Microbulbifer sp. GL-2: one gene and its partner. The protein of the gene in region 1 interacts with the protein of each later gene in a pairwise test. Links are inferred from orthologs where the notes say so. Each region holds a gene or a part of one and is shown on either strand. Other genes may lie near its edges.

Evidence for each region.
Region 2: the proteins of GL2_RS10665 (region 1) and lepA interact in binary tests that used the Escherichia coli proteins (3 or more experiments, as listed by UniProt). The link is inferred for Microbulbifer sp. GL-2 from one-to-one orthologs.

What each region holds. Positions count from the first base shown.
Region 1 is NZ_AP019807.1:2,447,766-2,459,847, forward strand. The notes cover bases 2,976-5,801. They hold GL2_RS10665 (zinc transporter ZntB), read left to right. Parts: upstream 2,976-3,818; coding sequence 3,819-4,784; downstream 4,785-5,801. Other genes in these bases: GL2_RS10655 (hypothetical protein), read left to right, coding at 2,976-3,307; GL2_RS10660 (GFA family protein), read left to right, coding at 3,300-3,710; GL2_RS10670 (endonuclease/exonuclease/phosphatase family protein), read right to left, coding at 4,825-5,801. Also shown: rpsO (30S ribosomal protein S15), read left to right, coding at 1-135; pnp (polyribonucleotide nucleotidyltransferase), read left to right, coding at 403-2,526; more of GL2_RS10655, read left to right, coding at 2,657-2,975; more of GL2_RS10670, read right to left, coding at 5,802-5,862; GL2_RS10675 (acyl-CoA thioesterase II), read right to left, coding at 6,139-6,930; panB (3-methyl-2-oxobutanoate hydroxymethyltransferase), read right to left, coding at 7,014-7,826; GL2_RS10685 (deoxynucleoside kinase), read right to left, coding at 7,832-8,518; folK (2-amino-4-hydroxy-6-hydroxymethyldihydropteridine diphosphokinase), read right to left, coding at 8,628-9,104; polynucleotide adenylyltransferase PcnB, read right to left, coding at 9,104-10,483; GL2_RS10700 (sigma-54 dependent transcriptional regulator), read right to left, coding at 11,353-12,082. UniProt on the Escherichia coli protein: Zinc transporter. Acts as a Zn(2+):proton symporter, which likely mediates zinc ion uptake. Purified ZntB reconstituted in liposomes also binds and transports Cd(2+), Ni(2+) and Co(2+).
Region 2 is NZ_AP019807.1:36,369-42,267, reverse strand. What follows is about bases 1,659-4,596. They hold lepA (translation elongation factor 4), read left to right. Parts: upstream 1,659-2,193; coding sequence 2,194-3,999; downstream 4,000-4,596. Other genes in these bases: lepB (signal peptidase I), read left to right, coding at 4,043-4,596; GL2_RS00170 (DegQ family serine endoprotease), read left to right, coding at 1,659-2,060. Outside these bases: murein tripeptide amidase MpaA, read right to left, coding at 1-492; more of GL2_RS00170, read left to right, coding at 663-1,658; more of lepB, read left to right, coding at 4,597-4,810; GL2_RS00155 (DUF4845 domain-containing protein), read left to right, coding at 4,859-5,299; rnc (ribonuclease III), read left to right, coding at 5,292-5,899. UniProt on the Escherichia coli protein: Required for accurate and efficient protein synthesis under certain stress conditions. May act as a fidelity factor of the translation reaction, by catalyzing a one-codon backward translocation of tRNAs on improperly translocated ribosomes.

The DNA of each region.
Region 1 (12,082 bases):
CACAAGCAGGATCACCACTCCCGTCGTGGCCTGATCCGCATGGTAAACCAGCGTCGTAAGCTGCTGGACTACCTCAAGCGCAAGGATCTGAGTCGCTACGCCCAGCTGATTGCTAAGCTCGGCCTGCGTCGCTAAGACCCTGGAATGCCCGCCTCTGGCGGGCATTCTTCTTTAATGCTTACTGAAAAGTGGCGCGATTGTCATTTTTCGGAAGTTGCACCGCAGATGCCGACAGGGAAAAGTTCTCTGATTGGAACTGCGATGTATGCACCGGCTACCCTGGCCGGTGGCGATACATCCCCGTATCGCCCAGGGTTTTGGGGTTTGTAGTCCCGGCCCCGGCAAATATGTAGGGGTTACTGGAATGGGCCAGTAACCGTAAGGAAATAGGAAAAGAAACTAGTGAATCCAGTAAGCAAAACTTTCCAGTACGGACAACACCAAGTCACTATCGAAACTGGCCGCATTGCACGCCAGGCGACGGGTGCAGCCTTGGTCACTATGGGTGAAACCGTTGTTCTGTGTACCGTTGTAGGTGCCAAAGAAGCCAAGCCTGATCAGGGCTTTTTCCCTCTGTCCGTGCATTACCAGGAAAAAGCCTACGCGGCTGGCAAAATTCCCGGCGGCTTCTTCAAGCGTGAAGGTCGCCCATCTGAAAAAGAAACTTTGACTTCGCGCCTGATCGATCGCCCGATCCGTCCCCTGTTCCCCAAGGGCTTCATGAATGAAGTGCAGGTGATGATCACTGTCCTGTCTGCAGAGAAGGACGTGGATCCAGATATTGCCGGCATGATCGGCACCTCCGCAGCTCTGTCCGTTTCCGGTATTCCTTTTGCGGGCCCAATTGGCGCTGCGCGCGTAGGCTATACCCAAAAAGATGGCTACCTGCTGAACCCGGGTTACGAAGCTCTGAAAACCTCTGAGCTGGATATGGTGGTTGCGGGCACTAAAGATGCTGTGTTGATGGTTGAATCGGAAGCGAAAGAGCTGCCGGAAGATATCATGCTGGGTGCAGTACTCTATGCGCACCAGGAAATGCAGGCGGTAGTAAAAGTCTGTGAAGAGTTGAAAGCTGAAGCTGGCAAGCCCCAGTGGAACTGGCAACCGGAAGCAGAAAACACCGAGCTGAAAGCGGCCCTGGAAAGCCAGTTTGGTACCAAGGTAGCCGAAGCTTACCGTATCACTGACAAGCAGCAGCGCACCGCTCGCTTGAACGAGTTGCGCAATGAAGCGGCTGATGCCCTGGCGAGCGAAGAAGTTGATGCCGGTGATGTAAAAAGCTACTTCGGCAAGCTCGAAAAGAAAACGGTTCGTGGTGCAGTAGTGCGTGGCGAACCGCGTATTGATGGTCGCGATACCAAGACTGTACGCCCGATTAATGTAGAAGTTGGCGTATTGCCGAAGGGCCATGGCTCCTCCCTGTTCACCCGTGGTGAAACTCAGGCACTGGTTGTTGCCACTCTCGGTGCTACCCGCGATGCGCAGATTATCGATGCCCTGGAAGGCGAGCGTAAAGATTACTTTATGCTGCATTACAACTTCCCTCCCTACTCCGTAGGCGAAGCGGGTCGTGTGGGTGCTACCGGTCGCCGTGAAATCGGCCATGGTCGTCTGGCCCGTCGCGGTATCGCTGCCGTTCTGCCTGATCCGGAGAGCTTCCCTTACACTCTACGGGTGGTTTCTGAAATCACCGAGTCCAACGGTTCCAGCTCCATGGCTTCCGTGTGTGGCTCCAGTCTTGCGCTGATGGATGCAGGTGTACCCTTGAAGGCACCGGTTGCCGGTATCGCCATGGGCCTGGTGAAGGAAGAGGAAGGCTATGCAGTCCTGACCGATATCCTCGGTGATGAAGATCACCTGGGTGATATGGACTTTAAGGTTGCCGGTACCGCTTCTGGTGTGACTGCCCTGCAGATGGATATCAAGATCGAGGGTATCACTGAAGAGATCATGGAAACTGCGCTGGAGCAGGCTCTGCACGCGCGTTTGCATATCCTCGTGGAAATGAACAAGCTGATCGGCGAGTCCCGTTCCAGTGTGAACGAGAATGCTCCGCGTTTCGCAACCCTGAAGATCCACCCGGACAAGATTCGCGACGTTATCGGTAAGGGCGGCGCAACTATCCGCTCTATCACCGAAGAAACTGGCGCGTCCATCGATATTGAAGATGACGGCAGCATTAAGGTCTTCGGCGAAGACGGTGAGAGCCTCGAAGCTGCGGTTACCCGTATCGAGGAAATCACTGCGGAAGCCGAGATCGGCGCAATCTACGAGGGCACCGTGGTACGCATCGTGGACTTCGGCGCGTTCGTCAACTTCCTGCCGGGCAAAGATGGCCTGGTGCATATCTCCCAGATCGCTGAAGAGCGTGTCAACGCGGTAACTGACTACCTGAGCGAAGGCCAGAAGGTGTTCGTGAAGGTGCTCGACGTGGACCAGCGCGGACGTATCAAGCTCTCCATCAAGGAAGCCAAGGCCGACCAGGCTGCTTCCGCAGAGGAGAAACAGGGTTCCGAAGAGGCGTAAGTCTTTAGAAACCTGAAAAACCCGGCCTTGAGCCGGGTTTTTTTATGTCTTTTAATAAGGAGAATCGGGCCCTTATAGCATTTGCCACAGGGATTTTTCGGTTAGAATTTAAAGAAAAAAGGGGAAAACCTTGGTTAATTTCTGGCTTCTCGATCTTCTACTGGGGCTGGCCTGTCTGTTAATTGCCAATCAATACTGGTACCTCACTCGTGCACGCTTCCAATCTGCAGCCTTGATTATTGTCGCTGCACTTTTGTGCATGGCCCTCGCAGCGTTAGTTGGTGCTTACCGCTACGGTATGGATCCCGGAACTACTGAATTGCACCGGGCGCTCACAAGGCTGTCCGGCTTTGCCTCTTTCCTGCTAATCGGCATAGGTCTACTGTGGTCCCGACTGGGATTGACATGGGGAGCAGATAATCGAACGCCGGCCTATGTGGTGATGGTGCTGGTCCTGGCCAGCGCAATAGCCTTGAGCGAGAGCGGTATGCTGGTGTCACGGGCGGTGGTTGACCTCTATTCGGCCCTCGGTTTGCTGCTCTGGTTATTGGTGGCTGTGCTGGAGTTAATAATGCCGGGCCGGCTCACACGCAAACAGGCGCTGTTGCTCGGTGGTGGTGCACTACTAGTGGTAGTAAATGGGCTATTAATTGGCACAGGCTCTTCGCGATTGTTAGGCATGGCGCGTACCAATTGGTTCCACCTTCTATTGGCTGTCTCAGTATTCTCCCTGTTATACGCACGTCCATTGTTTACCTTGGAAAAGTCTACTGATGGATAAAATAACCACCAAACTGCGCGGAGGTTGTCACTGTGGCGCTGTACGTTTTAATGCACTGTACAATAGAAGCAGTGATGAGCCTCTGGTAGCTCATGCCTGTAATTGCTCCATGTGTGAAAAGCTTGGTTACCTGCACCTGATTGTGCCTGCAGAAAATTTTGAACTTGTGGCCGGGAAAGAGGCATTGAGCTGTTACACCTTTAATACCGGTGTAGCCGAGCATTATTTTTGTCGTCATTGCGGTGTGAAATCCTTTTATATTCCGCGTTCAAACCCAGATGGTTATAGCCTCAATGCACGCTGTCTGGATAAGCGCCCGCAGGGGCTAGAGGTAAAGTCCTTTGATGGGCAAAACTGGGAACAGTATGCTGCGGAGCTGGCGCATCTAAGCCATTCGGGATAAGCCGGCGCGCCCCAGCTTTTTATAGTACCGCAATGGGGCGCGCCTAATTTAAGGTTGTTTGGAACCTCCTTCGGATCGGGGAGGCACTGCTAATGGAAACCAATATCCATGGAAACCGGGCACCTTCTTGCAACCTTGCTTGACAGGAATGGCTCAGGCCGGGAAATGACTTGGTCTGAAGTGGAGTCCTGGCATCCCCGCCAGGGGTTGATGTGGCTTCACTTCGATGGTGTAGATGAAGAATCCTCGCGCTGGATACGCGATAGTGGATTGCCACCTGTGGCCGCCGAGGCGTTACTGGCAAAAGAAATCAGGCCTCGCACCCTGCCTGTGGGGGATGGATTATTCCTGGCAATGTGTGGAATGGATCCGAAGCATAAATCACGGTCGGAACATCGGGTCTCTATTCGTGTATGGGTTGAAGAAAACCGGGTGATCAGCACCGGCAAGAGGCGCTTGCTGGCGGAGGAGGATTTAATTTCTCGCTTGCACAGTGGCTGTGGACCACGGGGGGCTGCAGCGCTGGTGGTATCTCTTGCGGACCTGTTGGTGTTGCGTATGAGTGACCGGGTTGAGGATTTTGAAGAAAAAGTAGATGACCTGGAGGACCAGTTATTGGACAGGTCGGCGAAAGGACTGGGAACGACTCTGGTACAGTTTCGTAAGAAAACCATCGCACTGCGTCGTTATCTGTGTCTGCAGAGAGAGGTTTTATCGCGTATGCAACAGGAGTCAGCGCCCTGGTTCGATGAGAGTAGCCACTCCCTGCTAGCGGATATCAATGAGCGCTTACAGCGGCACATTGACGATATCGATGCAGTGCGTGAGCGCGCGGCTATCGCCCAGGAGGAGTTGCTAAATCGTAACTCGGACCAGCTCAACAGTCGCATGTATCTATTATCAATGGTTGCAGCTGTTTTTCTGCCCCTGAGTTTTTTAACCGGACTATTTGGAATTAACGTCGGCGGAATTCCATGGGCTCAGGCTCGGGAGGGCTTTCTTGCTTTCTGTATTCTTTCGGTGATTGCACTTACTGTTCAGATTGCATTTTTTTACTGGAAAAAATGGCTGTAAAGCTTCTTCCGCACCCCGGGGGAAGAAGCTTTTATTATGTCTAGTTTTTAACCCAGGAAAAATTTGCAAATACTGGATCGTGATCGCTCAGCCCCGAGTACTCAGGGGAGCCGATATAGTAGTTGGTGACTTCCAGTGTGTAGCTGGGGTTATTGTTGATAACCACCACGTGATCGGTATCGTTTTGGAGTTCGTCGGCACAGGATTCCAGACTGGTATCGGCGCCCGCAAGCATATATTGACAGGCGTGTTTGCCACCGGTTTTCTCGAAAAAGTCCTTCCAGGCCAGGTAATTGACTCCTCGCCAGCCATCATCGTCCTCATCGAATGCCATATTGAAATCGCCCGCTAAAATGACGGTGGCATTATTTGAATGTGCAACGATCATATCGGCGATTTGGTCGAGTTGCTCAGCTTTGGCACTCAAGTCTTCATCTTGATGGCCGGCATCCATGTGGGTGTTATATATATGCACATGATAATTTTCAGTTATCTCGACTTTTGCCACAGTAAATCCTTTCTCGGTATCACAATCGTTGCCCGCGCACCTATTAAAGTTTTCCTCCTCATAAGTGGTAAAGGAATAGTCGTTGTCATTACGGTTGTCCCTGTCAAAAGGAAATTTTGAAAAGGTTAGCAAACCGTTGCCAAAGGTAGTGCCAGTACCTTTCCAGTGTTTGGAACGATAGGGGACTGTGTCATTACTGAGCTTATCGTCGTCATCCAGATAGTTGGCCTTAGTTTTATTCCACACCTCCTGCATCAGCCAAAGATCTGTTGGATTACTATCGAAAGAGCTAATAATCTGCTTAAAATCAGATTTACTGTTGCCCCCGATACATTTCAGGAATCCATCCATGTTGTACACCATCATGTCGAAATTTCCTGAGTTGGTATCGGCAAAGCTGGTATCGCCGTATTCGTAACCATCCAGGTCTTTTGTGCCAGTGTCATCGACATCGCCAATAAATTCGAACCAATTGCATGAGGTGATGGCATCCCAAACATCTTCAAAGTCTGCTGCGTAAACCGGGTGGCTGATTAGCAGGATCAGGGACATAAATATTCTGTTTATCATTATTTTTCTCCAAATTCGGTATCTTTGCTTGTAGGGGGGGGGGAGTACAAAAGTTTGGTTTGATGCTTTGTAGCCCCGGCGATGATGGATAGCGTAGATTACAAATTGGAGTAAAAAAGATTTTCTTTATTTTATTTTTTGTATTGAATGTCGTTCAAATACGTTTTTTAAAAAGATAATGAAAATGGCGAAAGACTTGATGTTTATGTACTGAGCATCTGTGGTGGGGGGAGTCAGCGAGCGCCATCCGTGGAGCACTGTAGTCAACTATTTTGATTAGCCGAATATGGTAACCATTTGCCGGGATAGGGAAACAAGCTTGCCGTCGGTGTCCCATAGACGGGCCTGGATCACTGCATAACCGTCCTCCGCCTGCTCGACTTCTGCAAGGTACTGCCACCAATCATCGGCCCTCTGTTTGGGCAGTGGTTCCATAAACTCTACTGTCCAGGTTAGTGAGCTGGCAGGTGCTGGTGTTTTTAGCATCGGTAGAGTGGCAGGTGGCCAGGCATCGATTAGCGCCAGTAGATGGCCTATGCCAGCGATGCCATCGCTGCCGTCCTTAAAGCGCACCCAGCCGCCCAATTGCTTTTCTTCTGTGCCGCTGAAAGGCAATTGACCACGGGCGATGCGGTATTCAAATTTCTGTGTAAACTCGGGAACTATACCCTCGATATAGGGCAGGGCTGTGCATTCCTCCGGCGGGGCATATTCCGGTGCTATGGGTCCATTGACCAGTATGCTGGATTCCCTTCCTCGGCCGAAGCTGGCGAGGCCCGCCAGGGTGATTACGTCACCCTGGCGCAGGTGTCCTTGTACCTGGGTGACGGAGCGCCCGGCACGCAAAATCTCTGCAGAGCTTTGCACAACATCGGTATCTACCGGGGCCACAAATGACAGGGTCAAAGAACGCAGACTGCTATCCTGTGCAACTTCTGCTGACATATTTTCGTGCAGCATAGCCGCTACAAGGCCGCCAAAGGTGGCGCGCCCCTGAGTCCAACCTGCAGGTACAGTATCGGCGCCTTGGTTTGTACGCCACTCAAGTAGAAGTTGGTCGAAATTCATAATGTTACCGCTGGGAGGGCTGCATTCATTGGGACCGACAGGGAGATTGCCGGGCACCGTTTAGCGCCCGGTTAAATGGAATATTAACTGAAAGAGTGTGAGTCGTCGGGGAATATGCCGAGTTTAACGTCTTCGGCGTATTTGCGCAGTGCACCGGGAATATCTTCAGCTTCCACCAGAAAATTCTTGGAAAACTTGGGCGGTTGTTCGGTAAGGCCCAGGATGTCATTGATCACCAGTACCTGTGCATCGGTGTCGCGCCCGGCGCCGATGCCGATGGTGGGCATGGAAACTGTCTCGGTAATACGGTTTGCCAGTGCGGAGGGGACACACTCGAGCACCAGAAGATCGGCACCGGCCTGATCCAGAAGGATGGCGTCTTCCAGCATCTGTTCAGCGTGTTGCTCATCGCGCCCCTGGACCCGGTAGCCACCGAGCTTGTGCACCGACTGAGGGGTGAGACCCAGGTGGGAACAAACCGGTATGCCACGATCGGTGAGCATTTTCACAGTTTCGGCGAGCCAGGCACCACCTTCAATTTTTACCATGTGGGCACCGGCCTGCATGATACGGGTGGCATTGGCGAGTGCTTGCTCCGGGGTGGCATAGGTCATAAACGGCATATCCCCCATGATCAGGGACTTCTTGTTGCCGCGTGCAACCGCCTCCACATGGTAAATCATCTGCTCCATGGTGACCGGCACTGTGCTGTCATAGCCGAGTACGGTCATACCCAGGGAGTCGCCTACCAGTACTGTCTCCACTCCAGTCTTCTGAGCCATGGCAGCCATGGGTGCATCGTAAAGGGCAACGGTAATAAATTTCTCGCCGTTGGCTTTCATCTTGCGCAAGGTCTGAACGTTAACGAGCTTTTCTAATTCAGAAGGTGCATACATAACGATTAACTTCCCGGGTTGTAGTAGTGCCGGCCTTTGGTAACTGTGAGCATGTACTCGACCAGCTGACGGTAATCCTTAGGGCTATCGACAATATCGATTTCCTCACTGTTGACAATCAGCAGTGGCGAACTGTCGTAGAAGTGGAAAAACTGGGTGTAGGCGTCATTGAGTGTCTCAAGGTATTCATTGCTGATGGCACGCTCTGCGGGAATTCCGCGGTTGCGGATACGTGCCTGTAATACCTCCATCGGCGCTTGCAGGTAGATCACCAGATCCGGTTTGGGAGCCTCCAGGGTGAGGTGCTGGAAGACTTGTTGGTAAAGTGCCAGTTCATCTTTATCCAGGGTTACCTGGGCAAAGAGCTGATCTTTTTCAATCAGGAAATCTGCCACCCGCACCGGCTCGAACAGGTCATCCTGGCGCAGGGCCTGGATTTGCTGGGAGCGCTGCAACAGGAAGTGCAGCTGGGTTGGCAGTGCAGCATTGTGTGGGTCGCGGTAAAAACGCTCAAGGAAGGGGTTTTCCTCGGGCTGTTCCAGCAGGGTGTCGTAATTGAAGGTAGTGGCCAGTTTCTTGGCCAGTGTGGTTTTACCTACGCCGATATTGCCTTCCACGGCAATAAACTTCGGCAGCGTCCTGTCCGACAGGCCGAATTCACACGGATTGGTTTCGCTGTTGTCGATAACCACGTGTTCGACTCCTCTTGTTGGGGCGTCTTCCCTGATGGGCTGCAGGCGCCAAAGTACTATTAAGCAGGGCGTCCAGTCGAGTACTTTTATTGTGCTATTTGGAGTCTGATCAGATTTTATCCAGGCGATTATGGGGGCAGTTTTGCAGTAGTTGGTGCAATGACTCGCCTGAAGGCAGTAGCAACTGGGGCTCCAGCTCTGCCAATGGTAACAGCACGAAGTTGCGCTCCGCCATGCGTGGGTGGGGTACTTGCAGGCGGACTTCTTCTATTTGCCTCTCATCGAACAGTAGTATGTCCAGGTCGAGGGTTCGCGCTCCCCAGCGCACCGAACGTTCTCGACCATGGGTAGCCTCAATGGACTGTAAGCGGTCGAGTAAATCAATGGGTGACAGTGCGGTTTCCAGTTCGGCCACTGCATTGACATAGTCCGGCTGTTCGCCAGGGCCTATTGGGGCGCTGCGATAAAAGCTGGAGCAGCGCAGCAGGCAGCTGTCGGGAATTTTGCCCATGGCCTCCAGGGCACTGCGCAGCTGCTTTTGCGGCTCAGCCAGGTTGCTGCCGAGCCCGATAAAAACCCTTGCCATTATTCGGCGGCCTTGGGCCTGCGCCGACGCCCGCCACGAGAGTTTCGGCCGCGGCGACTGCCTCCGCCACTGCGTTGCAGCTTGCTCACCATTTGTTGGCGCTGCTCTTCATCGGCCTGTTGAAAGTCCGTCCACCATTTACCCAGGCCTGCTTCAATCTCACCACTTTCTTCACGCAGTAATAAAAAGTCGTAGGCCGCGCGGAATCTAGGGTGTTCCATCTGCCGTTGGGCGCGACTGCCGCCACGCTGAGGCAAGCGGTGTTGCAGATCCCAGATTTCGCGCATGGGAATAGAGAAACGCTTGGGAATGGCAGTATGGGCCAGCTGGTTGCTGGTAATTTTTTGGGAGGCCTGGGCCAGGGCTGGCGCTGCCGGAGTGCCCTTGTCTTCCAGCTTCTTCTGTTCTTCATTTACCGCTGGCCACATCAGGGCTGCATAGAGGAAAGCCGGTGTAACGCGCATATCTGCCTGGATACGCCGGTCGGTATTGCGCAGTGCGCGGCGGGTCAGTTCCAGGGCTTCGGGGCTCTTGTCTATTTGGATAGCATTGTCTGGAAACAGGTGCTGCCACAAGTGATAGCGGTGCAGCAGCTCAAAAGTGCGTTCACCATGGCCACCCATCAGTAGCTTGAGTATCTCGTCGAATAAACGAGCTGGGGCGATATTGCGCAGCAGGGGAGCCAGTTCTTGGAGTGGCACCTCAGTTTTGCTTTCAATGGAGAAGTCCAGTTTGGCGGCAAAACGTACTGCACGCAGCATGCGTACCGGATCTTCTTTATAGCGAATGCTGGGTTCGCCAATCATGCGGATCAGGCGCTTTTCGATATCCTCGACACCACCGGTGTAGTCGTGGATGGCAAAACCGCTGGTGGTGTAGTAGAGCGCGTTGACAGTAAAGTCACGGCGCATGGCATCGCTCTCGAGGTCGCCATAGACATTGTCACGCAGCAGCATGCCGTGCTCGGACTGCCTTGCTTCATGCTCTTCCCCGTCGCTGTGATGCCCCCGGAATGTGGTTACCTCGATAACCTCGCGACCGATGCGCGCATGCAGAATACGGAAGCGCCGCCCCACAATACGCGCGCCGCGAAATAATTCCTTGGCCTGTTCGGGAGTGGCGTCGGTGGCGACATCAAAGTCCTTGGGGTGGCCACCCAGCATCAGGTCACGCACTCCGCCGCCGACAATATAGGCTTGATGTCCGGCTTCTTGCAGACGCTTCATTACGGTCAGGGCCGCGCGGCTGATCTCTCGGCGGGAGATATTGTGATCGTTGCGGGCGATAACCCTGGGACCTTTGTTGGCCGGCTTGCGCCAGCGTTTAATACTACTAATCAAATTGTTGAGCATACGGCTGTCTGTTTTGACTGCTGCCATTCGTAAATGACCGGAAAAGCCCTGCTGGTGCTCAGGCCACACTTCCGGTGGCGGCAGGCTCGGTACCCGCGCGTTTCTGCCCCTGCTGACCAGGGGGTTCTCTGCGGCACTGCTGGGGCCTCATATACCTGGGCGGGCCCAGGGCGCGAAGTCCGTAACCAGGGGTGCCATTGGCATCTGTTGTCGGTGAACCGGATTCGCGGGCGCGATTCTAACACACGCAAAGGAATGCGCCCGCAATCTGCGGGTGCCGGGAAGTTTGGGGAAAAGATTATGGGAATTATTATTACCAGTATGAAGGCAGCGGCTTCCTTGCGCTATCAATTTGCTATCAAGCAAACACCCTCTCCCAGGTACAATTCAGTCAGTTTGCAACGCGCTTGTTGTTATTTTTATTCTTTCTTTGGGTTTATTGTTATTGTTTATTGTTGTTCTTGCGGTTTTGGCCTCTCATTGCTTTTCTTGTCGGCCTCCCCATTATTTTTATTATGTTTCGCCCACTTATTTTGAGTAGTTATAGGGCTTTTAACGGTCATTTATTTTTATTGTTGGCCGTTTTCAATTTTTGTACTAGAGATAAAGCATTTAGTATGCCAACTTTTAAAAATCCTTATAAAACAATGGTTTATAATCTTTACGAAATTTGACGGAACTTTTTCCAGGCCTATTACGTTACGTAAGGTGCGGCATTTGTTACTTGCAGGACGTTATGGGTAACACTTCTCTTGTTACCCCGCTTGTTACCTTGTGGCGACAAGGGAAAACAGGGGTGTGGGGGTGCACTGGTAGGGCAAAGTTGTTCCAGAGATGCGCGGCGCTGGTTGGGGATGTTGCGGGTGGGAAGGGGCGAAAGCCCCCATTGTTACAGATCAGGCTTCGGCAACCGCACTGCGGCGGGCCTTCTTGCGCGGGATGCCTAACTTCTGGCGCCGCTCCCACAGGCACTTGCGGCTGACCCCCAGCTTTTTGGCCAGCTCAGTTTCACTCATGGTGTCCTGGTGTTCGATCACAAAACGGGCGAAGTAGTCCTCCAGGGACAAGTCCTCACGGGGGTCTGTATGCAGGCTCCTGGGGCGTGGTAGATCGTTAGTCTCTTCCACCGGAACCAGGTCTAAATCAATATCCAAAGTCTTGTGGTCAATTTCCCGGCTGTCCCGGTCGGTGAGGATTACTGCGCGCTGGATGGCGTTTTCCAGCTCGCGCACGTTACCAGGCCAAGTGTAAGTGGTAACGGCCTGGACCGCCTCTGGGGAGAGGCGCAGTAACGGGCGCTCAATTTTGGTGCAGAATCGTTCCAGCAGGTGTTCAGCTAGTGCAAGCACGTCGCGGCCGCGTTCGCGCAGCGGAGCCAGTGTCATTTGCACCACATTAATGCGGTAGTAGAGGTCTTCACGGAACTTGCGCTCCGCCGCCAGCTGGCGCAGATTGCGGTGGGTGGCTGTTACCAGGCGCACATTCACCTTGCGCGATTCAATCGAGCCGATCGGACGCACTTCCCCTTCCTGGATTACACGCAGCAGACGCGCCTGGGCTTCAAGAGGCAGCTCGCCGATTTCATCGAGGAACAGGGTGCCGCCATCGGCAGCCGCCACCAAGCCC
Region 2 (5,899 bases), 2.4 Mb from region 1 along the record:
GTCTTCGACGCAGCCGAGCGGCTCATGGATGGATACAGTCCATGCGGGTTTGAGCTCGGCAATCAATCGGCACAGCGCGGCGATCTCACATTCTGAAGCTGGGCCCTCTCCGGTGCTGAGCCTGACATCGCGGGCCTCAGCGGCGCTGTTCCAGCGGTATACATTACCGCTGTCATCCCAGTTTTTTGTCGCAAAATTGCGGTTGAGGTCTACGCCACAGGCATTGCAGCGGGTACCCAGTTGGCAGCCGTCGGGGTTAACTGCCAGTATCACATGGTGCTTGAGCTGTCCTGACGCCAGTGCGCGCAGGGCACAGGATAGGGCGACTACAGCGGCGACTTCATCACCGTGAGTGCCGGCCATAATCAGCCCATGCTTGTCGCCGGACTGTGCGGGAAAATAAAATAGCGGGGCGCCGAGTGCGCTGTATCCATACAGTTCTCGGGGCAGGTGAAATTGACCGCGCTCGGGTCGCGGGCGCAATATGGACATCGCTAGCCCTTTACACAGATTTACATACGGCGGCAGAACTTTCGTGGCTGTAGTGCCACTAAATCGTTACAAAATGTCCCCAAAGGGGCCGGTAAGCCAAGGCAAGCCCTGGAAGGGACTCAAATTCCAATGGTTTCATATTAGAAGGGATCACTAGGGGTAACAAACCTATGGTTAAACGTTGTACACAATATTTATTGGTGCTTTGTCTCTTGGTTTCTGGCGCTGCCAGTGCTCGCGGACTACCTGAACTTACCGAACTCATTGAGGACAACTCGCCAGCGGTGGTGAAAATCAACACCGTGGATCGTAATCGGGTGGCGCGTGGTAATAGCTCGCCACAGTTCCAGCAGGAAATACCCGACATTTTCCGCCACCTGCTTGAGCCGCGCAGTCGCCAGCAGCGCCCGGTTGCCAGCATGGGTTCTGGCTTTATCATCTCCGAAGATGGCTATATCGTGACCAATAACCACGTGGTTGATGGTGCCGATAAAGTGACCGTGACCCTGACTGATCGCCGCGAATACGAGGCGGAAGTCATCGGTAAAGATGCACGTTCAGACCTGGCCCTGCTCAAGATTGATGCCGATGACCTGTCTGCAGTGCGCTGGGGAGATTCAGAGGAGCTGCAGGTAGGGGAGTGGGTGGTTGCGATTGGCTCGCCATTTGGCCTCGATTACTCCGCCAGTGCTGGTATCGTGAGCGCCATGGGCCGCAGCATTCCCAATGAGAGCCGCGAGAATTACGTGCCTTTTATCCAGACTGATGTAGCTATTAACCCCGGTAACTCCGGCGGTCCGCTGTTTAATCTCGAGGGCGAAGTCGTTGGTATCAATTCGCAGATTTATACTCGCAGCGGCGGCTCCATTGGCCTGTCCTTCGCCATTCCGGCAAGCCTGGCCCAAGATGTTGTGGCGCAGTTGAAAGAGAAGGGGCGTGTTGATCGAGGCTGGCTCGGTGTGGGTATTCGCAATGTGGATCGCGACATGGCTCAAGCGATGGGGCTCCGCAAGCCCTCTGGTGCCCTGGTCGAGCAGGTGAGTCCCGGCACTCCGGCTGCAGAAGCAGGTATTAAGGCCGGTGATGTGATTACCAGCTTTGATGGCCGTAAGATTGGTGTTCACGGTGATCTGCCCCATGTGGTTGGCCAGATCCGCCCCGGTACCGAGGTGCCTGTTGAGCTGATGCGTAAGGGCAAATCCGAAAGGTTGAAAGTTATTGTCGGTGCCCTGCCAGGCTCTGATGGCGAGCGCACCCAGGCCGTTAATCATCCGGCTACCAGTATCGGTGGTCGCCTTGGAGTCGTGGTAGAAGAGATTCCCGATGGTCTGAAGCAGCGCTGGAATGTGGAGACTGGCGTCCTTGTTAAGCAGGTGATCCCAGGCAAGCCCGGTGCCAAGGCCGGTCTGCGTAGCGGCGATATCATCGCCCAGCTGGGATTCGAGGAAGTGGGGGACATAAAAGATTACAAAACTGTGGTCAAAGGCCTCCCTGAAGACGAGTTACTGCCAATCCGTTTCTTCCGTGCGGGCCAGTCAACTTTCCGTACAATTAAGATCGAAAGCTAATCACAAAAGGCGAATGGTGGCCCAATGGGTCACCTGCCTCTCTCCTCTGTGCATGAGTTCTGTTAGACTTGCGCCACACAGTTGGCACGATTGCCGGCTAATCGATTGATTTTTCAAGGGTTTTTATTCCGCAGTGGCCACAGATCTCTCTCATATCCGCAATTTCTCCATTATTGCCCATATCGACCACGGGAAATCTACCCTGGCTGACCGCTTTATCCAGGACTGTGGAGGCCTCTCCAGTCGGGAGATGGCTGAACAGGTTCTGGACAGTATGGAGCTGGAGCGCGAGCGTGGAATTACTATCAAGGCGCAGAGCGTAACACTCGATTACAAGGCGCGTAATGGTAAGACCTATCAGTTGAACTTTATTGATACACCGGGGCATGTGGACTTCTCCTATGAAGTATCACGCTCTTTGGCAGCCTGTGAGGGAGCGCTCCTGGTTGTAGATGCGGCTCAGGGGGTAGAAGCCCAGTCGGTCGCCAATTGCTACACAGCGATCGAGCAGGGGCTCGAAGTAATCCCGGTCCTCAACAAGATGGACCTGCCCCAGGCGGATCCGGACAAAGTGGCGGAGGAAATCGAGGATATTATCGGTATTGATGCCGCCGACGCGACCCGCTGCAGTGCCAAGTCTGGCCTGGGTGTGGAGGATGTCCTTGAGGATCTGATACGCCTGGTGCCGCCACCAGAGGGTGATGTCGATGCGCCGCTGCAGGCACTGATCATCGACTCCTGGTTCGACAGCTATCTGGGAGTGGTGTCCTTGGTACGCGTGGTGCAGGGCACCTTGAAAACCAAGGACAAGATTGTCACCAAGTCTATTGGTCGCGCCCACGTGGTGGACAGTGTTGGAATCTTCACCCCTAAGCGTCACGAAACTGGCGTACTGCGCGCCGGTGAAGTGGGCTTTGTAGTGGCTGGTATCAAGGATATCCACGGTGCGCCAGTGGGCGACACCCTGACCCATGCCAAGGGAGCCGATGAAATCGAAATGTTGCCCGGCTTCCAGAAGGTTAAACCGCAGGTTTACGCAGGGTTGTTTCCGGTTAGCTCCGACGACTATGAAGCCTTCCGCGATGCGTTGGAAAAGCTGTCCCTGAATGATGCCTCCCTGTTCTATGAGCCGGAGACTTCTGACGCCCTTGGCTTTGGTTTCCGCTGCGGCTTCCTCGGCATGTTGCACATGGAGATTATCCAGGAGCGCCTGGAGCGGGAATACGACCTTGACCTGATCACCACCGCACCCACCGTAGTGTATGAGGTTGAGCAGACCGATGGCGAGGTGGTGATGGTGGATAACCCCTCGCGCCTGCCGGATGTGGGCAATATTGAGGAAATGCGTGAGCCCATCGCAGAAGTAAATATCCTGGTGCCGCAGGAATACCTCGGCAACGTGATTACTCTCTGTGTGGACAAGCGGGGAATCCAGAAGGATATGCAGTACGTGGGTTCACAGGTGTCCCTGCGCTATGAGCTGCCGATGAGTGAAGTGGTGATGGACTTCTTCGACCGCCTCAAATCTGTGAGTCGCGGTTTTGCTTCGCTGGACTACAGTTTTGTGCGCTTCGAGGCGGCAAAGCTGGTGCGCCTGGATATTCTGATTAATGGCGACCGTGTCGATGCTCTGGCACTGATTGTTCACCGTGAAAACGCCCAGCAGAAGGGGCGTGCCATGGCCGAGAAAATGAAAGAGCTGATCCCCCGCCAGATGTTTGATGTGGCGATCCAGGCAGCGATTGGTGGGCAAGTGGTATCGCGGACCACGGTGAAAGCCCTGCGCAAGAATGTGACCGCAAAATGTTATGGTGGCGATATTACCCGTAAGAAGAAACTGCTGGAAAAGCAGAAAGCGGGTAAGCGCCGTATGAAACAGCTCGGCCGTGTGGAAGTGCCCCAGGAGGCTTTCCTGGCAGTGCTGAAAGTGGATCAATAACGGCTCTGCCCGCTATCGAGATCAAGGATAATAGAGACTTGTAATGGATATTAATTTACCTCTGATTCTGCTCTGGTTGGTTGTGATCAGCGGCGGAATCTGGCTGGTTGACAGCTTGTTTTTCGCCCGTCGTCGCAAGAAAGGGGTGGGGGAGCAGCAGGAAGATCCAGTTGTTGTGGAATACGCCAAGTCGTTTTTCCCGATCCTGGCCATCGTGTTTGTATTGCGCTCCTTTATTGTTGAGCCTTTCCAGATTCCATCAGCCTCGATGGTGCCCACTCTGCAGATCGGCGACTTTATCCTGGTGAACAAATACGAGTACGGCCTTCGATTGCCTGTTTCTCGCACCAAGGTGGTGAATATCGGTGAGCCGCAGCGCGGCGATGTAATGGTATTTTTCCCACCGCACATGAACGATACCTATTTTATTAAGCGGGTGATCGGCCTGCCCGGTGACAAAATTGAGCTGAAAAATAATGTGCTCTACGTGAATGGGGAGCTGGCACCGCAGGAGTTGATACAGGCGCTTCCACCGGTTAATCCGCAGGTTGAGATTATGTGGGAGAACCTCTACGGCCAACGTCACCTGATGGCAAAGAATGTCCCCCCCGGGGAATATGGTAACTTCAGCGGTACTGTGCCGGAAGGGCACTACTTTATGATGGGGGACAACCGCGATAACAGTCTCGACAGCCGCGCCTGGGGGTTTGTGCCCGAGCGCGATGTGGTGGGCAAGGCGTTTGCCATCTGGATGCATTGGGACAAATTGCTCAGTTTGCCCAGCTTTAAACGTGTAGGCTCCATCCAATAATGAGAACTGGCCGACACTGCGTTGGCATTAAGGATTGAGGGCATAATTATGGGTAGTGCTATCCAAGTTTCATTGGGACGCCAGCGCGGTATGAGTTACTGGGGCTGGTTACTGGTTATTGCTGTACTGGGTTTTGCCCTGACCTGCGTTTCCAAAATGGCGCCGGCATATGTAGACGCGCGTTATATCAACGAAGCATTAAAAACTCTGGGTGAAAACCCGGAGCTGGAAAATATGACGGTGGGCCAAATCAAGAAAGAGATGGGCCGCTTCTTCCTGATCAACAACGTGCGCGGTGCGCCTACCGAGGCGTTGCAAGTCGTTCGCGGCGCAAAGAGTACGGTGGTCAGTATCAATTATGAATTGCGACAACCGTTGGTTTACAACGTCGATGTTGTAATGAAATTTAACAAGCAGCTCGATACGGCCAAGCCGGAGCTTTGCTGTGATCCGCTGGTAGATCTGGAGCAATTCCGCAAACGTGACTGATCTTTTACTGGAACGCCTGTGTAAGCGTCTCGGCTACAAGTTTGAACAGGGTGAGTTGTTGGAGCTTGCGCTGACGCATCGCTCCCACGGCAGCCGTAACAATGAGCGCCTGGAATTCCTCGGCGACTCGATCCTCGGTTTCACCATTGGGGCTGCGCTTTACGAGCAATTTCCCGAGGGGCGGGAAGGGCAGTTAAGTCGCCTGCGTGCACAATTAGTCAGTGGTGAGACCCTGGCAAAACTGGCTCGTGAACTGGATATTGGCGATTGCCTGCGCCTTGGTGAAGGTGAGATGAAGAGCGGTGGTTTTCGCCGCGCCTCTATTCTGGCCGATGCAGTAGAGGCTCTGATCGGTGCCATCTATCTGGATGCTGGCCTTGAAGCAGCGCGTTCCAGGGTATTGGAATGGTTCGCCTCGCGGTTGCAGGGGCTATCACTGGAGACAATGAAGGATCCTAAGACTCGCTTGCAGGAATGGCTGCAGGGTCGCAAGAAGCCGCTGCCGGAGTACTCCGTAGTGGATGTCTCCGGTATGGAACACGCCCAACATTTTATTGTTGAATGCCGGGTCAGTGGCCTGGCACAGCCGGTGCGTGGAGA